Regions from separate parts of the Ectopseudomonas oleovorans genome, predicted to be linked through region 2. Evidence: predicted binding sites of a transcription regulator. Region 2 holds the regulator's gene; the other holds the start of a gene.
The links. Region 2 encodes sigma-54, which starts transcription at its own class of promoters, with help from an activator protein. Its sites were predicted from a motif close to ANTGGCATNNANNTTGCTNT; they were not measured.

Region 1 (4,158 bases), on a different contig from region 2:
GCGGTACAACTTTAATGAGCAAAATGGCTGAGACGATGATGGCGACCACCACAACAGCGATTGGATAGTTCATCGCCTTCTTGATCTTGGCCTTCAGGGCTTCGGTCTTTTCTTTGTAGGTGGCAATTCGGTCCAGCAGGTTTTCCAGGGCACCGGCCTGTTCGCCAGACTCCACCAGGTTGCAATACAGTTCATCGAAGTATTGCGGCTTCTTGCGCAGCGAAGCCGCAAAGCTGTTACCAGCAGCCACTTCTTGCTTCACTTCGTCGACCAGTTTGCGCATGTTGGGGTTGTCAAAACCTTCAGCAATAATGTCGAAGGACTGCAGCAGTGGTACACCCGCCTTCATCATGGTCGCCATCTGCCGGGTAAACAGGGCGATGTCCATGGGCTTGATCTTTTTGCCGGCCCCGCCAAGCGAGATGCTCGACTTCTTACGTACCTTGGTCGGGTTGATGCCTTGCTTTCTAAGGTGAGCCTTAACCAGGGATGGGTTTTGGCCGCTGATCTCTCCTTTGACGACGGCGCCACTTTTGTTCTTGCCTTCCCAGGTGAATACACTGGTTTTTAGAGCTCTTTCCGCCATGGTTAATCCTTGGTTACGCGGTTGACTTCCTCAAGGCTGGTGACCCCTTGCATGGCCTTGAGCAAAGCGGAGGTGCGCAGGTCATTAAAGCCGTCTTTACGCATCTGCGCGGCAATATCAATGGAGTTGCCTTCCTCCATGATAATCCGCTGCAGGTTGGGCGTGTTTTTAACCACTTCATAAATACCGACACGGCCTTTGTAACCGCCCTTGCAGTTATCGCAACCGACCGGGCCGTAGATTTTGAATGTGCCGATCTTGTCTTCGGGGAAACCTTCGGCCAGCAGCGTCTCGCGCGGTACGTTCACTTCCTTCTTGCAGTTGTTGCACAGCTTGCGCGCCAGACGCTGGGCGATGATCAGGTTGACCGAGGTGGCGATATTGAAGGAAGGCACGCCCATATTGCGCAGGCGGGTCAGGGTTTCCGCGGCGCTGTTGGTGTGCAGGGTGGACATCACCATATGCCCGGTCTGCGCGGCCTTGACGGCAATAGAGGCTGTGTCCAGGTCGCGGATCTCACCGACCATGATGATGTCCGGGTCCTGACGCAGAAAGGCGCGCAGCGCCTGGGTGAAGTCCATGCCCTGCTTGGGGTTGACGTTGACCTGGTTGATACCCTCCAGGTTGATCTCCACCGGGTCTTCGGCGGTGGAAATATTCACATCAGGCGTGTTGAGGATGTTCAGGCCGGTGTAGAGCGACACCGTCTTGCCCGAGCCAGTGGGGCCGGTGACCAGAATCATGCCCTGAGGCTGTTTGAGGGCGCTCATATACAGCTCTTTCTGCTCCTCCTCGTAGCCCAGTGCGTCGATGCCCATCTGCGCGCTTGTGGGGTCGAGAATCCGCATCACGATCTTTTCGCCCCAGAGTGTGGGCAGGGTGTTGACGCGAAAGTCGATGGCCTTGCTCTTGGAGATCTTCATCTTGATCCGGCCATCCTGCGGCTTGCGGCGCTCAGAGATATCTAGCGCGGCCATCACCTTGAGACGGGCGGAAATTCGCGGCGCCAGCTGGATGGGCGGGCGAGCGACCTCATGGAGGATGCCGTCGGTACGAAAGCGTACCCGATAGGCTTTTTCGTAAGGCTCGAAGTGCAGGTCGGAAGAGCCGCCTTTGATGGCATCCAGCAGCATCTTGTTGACGAAGCGCACTACCGGCGCATCGTCAGCGTCGGCGCCACCTTCGCCGACCGACTTCTCATCATCAACCGCCTCGACATCCAGCCCATCCAGATCAACGTCTGCCAGCTCGTCCATGCCGCTATTGGCCGAGTCGAAGAACTTGTCGATGGCATCGCCGAGTTTGTCGTCCTCGACCAAAATTGCTTCTGTGGTCAGGCCGGTGCTGAACTGCACATCGGTGACGGCCTGGTGATTGGTCGGGTCGGAGAGCGCCACGAACAGTTTGTTGCCTCTGCGCCAGAGCGGCAGCACACGATGCTGGCGAACCAGTTTCTCGCTGACCAGATCCCGTGGCTGGCCTTCTTTGTCGATTACATTCAGATCGAAAAAAGCCACGCCGAACTGTTCGGCGGCCAACTCGGCCAGGACTCGGCTTTTCACCAGCTTGTTCTGCACCAGATAGGTCACCAGCGGCAGCTTGTTGCGCTGGGCCTGCAGTTGGGCCTGCTGGGCGGATTTTTCGTCCATCAGTTCGGCCTGTGCCAACTGCCTGGCCAGGCCTGAAAGGGAAATGCTCTCGTTCATCACGCGCTCCACAAACAATACCTGCCTTATAACCTAGTCGCCCGTGGCTGCCAAACGAGGCTAGTTGAGGTGACGAAAATTGGCAGTTAGTGCCGGAGTGAGCTTTTCCGCATGCAAGAATGGATGTTGTTTGAGGTCCCCAATATCTGTCATCCCTCAAACATATCCGTCAAGAGGACCAAGGCCTTGCCGCTCTCGGCTCGGAACGTCGTCCCCGCGTAGGCGGGAACCCAGAAAACCCACAGCACCTGGGCTGGCCGACTTGCTGGTAAGGTTGGCACGCTGCCTGCATTGGTAGGGCCAGGTCACCGACCTATCCATCCCTAGGAGAGAAAACATGAAAGCTCAAATGCAAAAGGGTTTTACCCTGATCGAATTGATGATCGTGGTTGCGATTATTGGTATTCTGGCGGCCGTTGCGCTGCCGGCTTATCAGGACTATACCGTACGCACCCGGATCACCGAAGGATTGAATCTGGCGCAACCTGCAAAATTAGCTATTGCTACAGAAGGTTCTGCTTCAGCCGCTGATCTGGCTCGAGTGGCTACCACTTGGAATGCTCAGGCGAACAACCTTGGCGCGACTTCCAAGTATGTTACTTCTGTGTTGATTACTGGCGCATCTGGTCTGATTACCATTACCTATGATGCGACCGACGTAGGTGTCGCTGCTGCTGCGAATACCTTGACTTTGACTCCTTGGATTCGTGACTCCGCGGCTGGCCAGTCTCTCTCTGCTGCTCAAGCCGCTGGTGTTACCGGTTCTATCGATTGGGGTTGTGCGTCTGCCACGAATGTTACCGCTACAGCGAACGGGATTACTCCTCTTGCCGCAGGTACTTTGCTAGCTAAGTACGCTCCGGCTGAGTGCCGTTAATTGCGGTATCTCAACTAAAGCTAATAGGAATAGATCCCGGTTTATTCCCAGTTAGTTTGATCTAAACAGCGCCCTGCACCTGCGGGGCGTTGTGCTGTTTGGGGTTTAGGGGCTTTCTCCTTTTGACTCCCATCTGTTGCTAAAATCTGTCTGGAAGTTGCCAATGTCCGCCCGTTTCAAGGTCTTTTTTATTCATCTGCTTTGTTCTCTGGCTATCGCGCTAGGCGCCCTGGGTCTGGTATTCGGGCTCTGGTACCCCGCCCCCCTGCACTTGGCGCTGGGTGTGACCTCGATCTTTCTGCTGCTGCTGGCGGTCGATGTGACGCTGGGGCCATTGTTGACCCTTGTGGTCTACAAAACCGGCAAGAAGTCTCTCAAATTCGATCTGACGGTGATCGTGGCGTTGCAACTGGCCGCCTTGGGCTATGGCCTGTGGACGGTCGCGCAAGGCCGGCCGGCCTGGCTGGCCTTCAATGTCGACCGTTTCGATGTGGTACCGGTGGTGGATATCGACACGCGCCGGCTGGCTGAAGCGCTACCCCAGTATCAAGCGCCTGCGTGGACGGGGCCACGCTGGGTAGCGGCCGTTCGGCCGGTCGATGGCGAACGGCGCAATGAAATCCTATTCGAGGTAGTCCTGGGGGGGAGCGATATTGCCCAGCGTCCCGAGCTCTATCGCCCCCTGGCAGACTTGGCCGGACAGATGAAAAGCAGGGCCCAAAATCTGGATCAGCTTGTTGCGTTCAATGAGGGCGATACTGTGGCGGCTGTTCTTGCGGCATGGCCGCAGGCAACGGGCTGGCTACCCTTGATGGCGCGGGTGCAGCCCATGGTAGTGCTATTGGCGGATGACAACACGATGGTGCTCGCTATTGTGCCGCTTCGGCCGTGGCTATAACGGAAGCCAGAAACAAACTTTGGTTTACGACTTTTTCGGCCAGGGGAAACCAGAGGAACCTAAAGACAGGCCACGATTTCTTCGATCCTTG
Region 2 (4,158 bases):
CATCATGGCCATCCTCGAAACGCGCAAGGACCTGGACCGCGCCGGGCGCCAGGCGGAACTGGAAAGCCTGCTGCAGGAATTCCATATCCACCATATCGCCGACAGCCTCGGCATGAGCCTGTCCGGCGGTGAGCGACGCCGCGTGGAGATTGCCCGCGCGCTGGCCACCAACCCCAAGTTCATTCTGCTCGACGAACCCTTTGCCGGGGTCGACCCGATCTCCGTCGGCGATATCAAGCAGATCATCCATCACCTCAAGACCAAGGGCATCGGCATCCTGATCACCGATCACAACGTGCGCGAAACCCTGGACATCTGCGAAACCGCCTACATCGTCAACGATGGGCAACTGATCGCCGAAGGTGACGCCGAGACCATCCTCGCCAACCAGACGGTGAAAGAGGTTTACCTGGGCCACGAATTCCGCCTGTAGCAGGCTGCGTGAAAACTACTGCACTCGGTGATGCTGCGTTAAAAACAGGCTCAAAATGCTCATTTACAGTCGTAAACTGCGCTTTCTCGCCTGTTTTTGCGGGGCCGCCATCGGTATTGCCTCACCTTCGCTCGCTACGCTTTCACACAACCTGTAGGTCGCTCACTATTTCGCTACAGAAATATTGCAACCCCTAGGCAAAAACGAGAAATTCAGGCATATAATTTGCTTCCTGGCGGCGCTTCGGCGCCCTGATGTGGAAGGCGTAACTCGCCAGTAAATTAAGGTCTGCAATGAAACCATCGCTAGTCCTCAAGATGGGCCAGCAGCTGACGATGACCCCGCAGCTGCAACAGGCTATCCGCCTCCTCCAATTGTCTACCCTGGACCTGCAACAGGAAATACAGGAGGCACTGGAATCCAATCCCATGCTCGAGCGCCAGGAAGACGGCGACGACTTCGACAACAGCGATCCAATGGCCGATGGCGCCGAAAGCGCCACTCCGAACCCGAACAAGGAGGACAGCTACCAGGAAACCACCCCCACGGTGGACAACCTGGAAGAAGGCGAGTGGGGCGAGCGCATCCCCAACGAGCTGCCGGTCGATACCGCCTGGGAAGACATCTACCAGACCAGCGCCAGCAGCCTGCCCAGCAACGACGATGACGAGTGGGACTTCACCACCCGCACTTCCAGTGGCGAGAGCCTGCACAGCCATCTGCTCTGGCAACTGAATCTGGCCCCCATGTCGGACAAGGACCGCCTGATCGCCGCCACCCTGATCGACTGCATCAATAACGACGGTTACCTCGAGGAAACGCTCGAGGAAGTGACCGAATCCTTCGACCCCGAGCTGGATGTCGAACTGGACGAAGTGGAAGTGGTGCTGCACCGCATCCAGCAGTTCGAACCGGCCGGTATCGGCGCCCGCGACCTGCGCGAGTGTCTGCTGCTGCAACTGCGTCAGTTGCCTGCCAACACCCCCTGGCTGAACGAAACCCAGCGCGTGGTCGGCGACTATCTGGAGCTGCTCGGCAGCCGCGATTACGCCCAGCTGATGCGTCGCACCAAGCTCAAGGAAGACGAACTGCGCCAGGTCATCGACCTGATCCAGCGCCTGAATCCGCGTCCGGGTTCGCAGATCGAGTCCAGCGAACCGGAATACGTCGTGCCCGACGTTATCGTGCGCAAGCATAACGAACGCTGGCTGGTGGAGCTGAACCAGGAAGCCATGCCGCGCCTGAGGGTCAACCCGCAGTATGCCGGCTTCGTCAAACGCGCAGACTCCAGCGCCGATAACACCTTCATGCGCAACCAGTTGCAGGAGGCCCGCTGGTTCATCAAAAGCCTGCAGAGCCGCAACGAAACGCTGATGAAGGTGGCCACACAGATCGTTGAGCACCAGCGTGGCTTCCTCGACTACGGCGACGAGGCGATGAAGCCTCTGGTGCTGCACGACATCGCCGAAGCCGTGGGTATGCACGAGTCGACGATTTCACGCGTTACCACGCAGAAATTCATGCACACCCCGCGTGGCATTTACGAGCTGAAATATTTCTTCTCCAGCCACGTCAGCACCTCCGAAGGCGGCGAATGCTCGTCCACCGCGATCCGCGCGATCATCAAAAAACTGGTTGCAGCAGAAAACGCGAAAAAGCCGTTGAGCGACAGCAAGATCGCTGGTTTACTGGAGGCACAAGGCATCCAAGTCGCCCGTCGGACGGTCGCCAAGTATCGCGAGTCCCTCGGTATAGCGCCCTCCAGTGAGCGCAAGCGACTGATGTAGGCCAGATCGACTGAAGGCACAAGGTCTTCAGGCCAACGTGTTCCGGCGGCGGGTCGAATAGGGCCCGTCTCTTACACAAGGCAACAAGGAGAAAGCGGTATGCAAGTCAACATCAGTGGACATCAGCTGGATGTGACCGACGCCCTGCGTGACTACATCGGCGAGAAACTCGGCCGACTGGAACGCCACTTCGACAAGATCACCAACGTACAGGTGACCATGGAGGTCGAGAAACTCAAGCAGAAGATCGAAGCCACCCTGCATGTCGCCGGCGGCGAAATCGTCGCCAATGCCGAACATCAGGATATGTACGCTGCCATCGACCTGTTGGCCGATAAACTCGACCGTCAACTCATCAAGCACAAGGAAAAGCAGCTCGAGCGTCTGCAAGGCGCCACGGCCCGCTAACATTCCCTATCCATGATCCGACTTGAAAATATCCTGACCCCCGGCCGTTCCCTGGTGAACGTGCCGGGCGGCAGTAAGAAACGCGTGCTCGAACAGATCGCCAATCTGGTTGCGCGCGACCTGCCCGACCTGGATGCCCAGGACGTCTTCGAAAGCCTCATCGCCCGCGAGAAGCTCGGCTCCACCGGCTTCGGCAACGGCATCGCCATTCCCCACTGCCGCCTGGCTGGCTGCAGTGCCCCGATCAGTGCAGTCCTGCACCTGGAGACGGCAGTCGACTTCGACGCCATCGACGGCGCACCGGTCGACCTGCTGTTCGTCCTGCTGGTGCCGGAGGCGGCCACCGATGCCCACCTCGACCTGCTGCGCCAGATCGCCAGCATGCTTGATCGCCAGGATGTACGTGAACGTCTGCGCCAGGCCAAGAGCGGCGAAGATCTCTATCAGGTCGTCGTGGACATTCAGAACGGTCAATAAACATGCGCCTGATCATCGTCAGCGGTCGCTCGGGCTCGGGCAAGAGCACCGCCCTCGATGTACTTGAGGACAACGGTTTCTACTGCATCGACAACCTGCCGGCCGGTCTGCTGCCGGACCTCGCCGAGCGCTTCCTGCCGCACAGCGACATGCTGCTGCCGCAAGTGGCCGTTTCCATTGATGCACGCAACCTGCTGAGCCAGCTCAAGCGCTTTCCGGAGCTGCTCGAAGAAGTACGCAAACGTAATATCCGCTGCGATGTGCTGTATCTCGACGCCGAAGACGAAACCCTGCTCAAGCGCTTTTCCGAAACCCGCAGACGCCACCCGCTGACCAACGATAACCGCTCGCTGGCCGAAGCCATTGCGTACGAAAGTCTGCTGTTGGCGCCGATCACCGATCGTGCCGATCTGAAGATCGACACCACCCGCCTGAATCTCTACCAGCTGCGCGATACGCTCAAACTGCGCCTGCTCGGCCAGACACAGACCGGAACCGCCTTTCTCGTCGAGTCCTTCGGCTTCAAGCGCGGTATGCCGGTGGACGCCGATCTGGTGTTCGATGCACGCTGCCTGCCCAATCCCTACTGGAAGCCGGAACTGCGCGACTACTCCGGCCTGGATCAACCGGTGATCGACTACCTGGCTGCGCAGCCGGAGGTCGAGGAGATGTATCAGGACATCCTCGCCTATCTGGAAAAATGGCTGCCACGCTTCGCCGCCAGCAACCGCGCCTATGTCACCATCGCCATTGGCTGCACCGGTGGTCACCACCGCTCGGTGTACCTGGCCAACCGCCTGAGCCAGGCACTCAAAGACTCGCTGAAGAACGTCCAGGTGCGTCACCGCGACCTCAGCTAAGGAATCCTGCCGCGATGCCAGCACGTGAAATCACCATCATCAACAAACTTGGTCTGCATGCCCGCGCCGCGGCGAAGTTCGTCGGTGTAGCGAGCACCTACCCCTGCCAAGTGCGCATCGGCCGCAGCGCCGACAGCCTGGTAGACGGCAAGAGCATCATGGCGGTGATGATGCTGGCTGCCGGCAAGGGCAC

Region 1: the regulator sigma-54 is predicted to act here: its motif matches at 2,566-2,585, upstream of N5J71_RS03845 (pilin).

Annotation. Positions count from the first base shown of each region.
Region 1 covers NZ_JAOCLK010000005.1:302-4,459, reverse strand. The annotation lists gene N5J71_RS03855 (type II secretion system F family protein) at 1-586, opposite strand, end outside; gene pilB (type IV-A pilus assembly ATPase PilB) at 589-2,292, opposite strand; gene N5J71_RS03845 (pilin) at 2,630-3,169, shown strand; gene tfpZ (TfpX/TfpZ family type IV pilin accessory protein) at 3,333-4,067, shown strand.
Region 2 covers NZ_JAOCLK010000004.1:56,924-61,081, forward strand. The annotation lists gene lptB (LPS export ABC transporter ATP-binding protein) at 1-433, shown strand, start outside; gene N5J71_RS03425 (RNA polymerase factor sigma-54) at 727-2,220, shown strand; gene hpf (ribosome hibernation-promoting factor, HPF/YfiA family) at 2,320-2,628, shown strand; gene ptsN (PTS IIA-like nitrogen regulatory protein PtsN) at 2,641-3,105, shown strand; gene rapZ (RNase adapter RapZ) at 3,108-3,965, shown strand; gene N5J71_RS03445 (HPr family phosphocarrier protein) at 3,980-4,158, shown strand, end outside.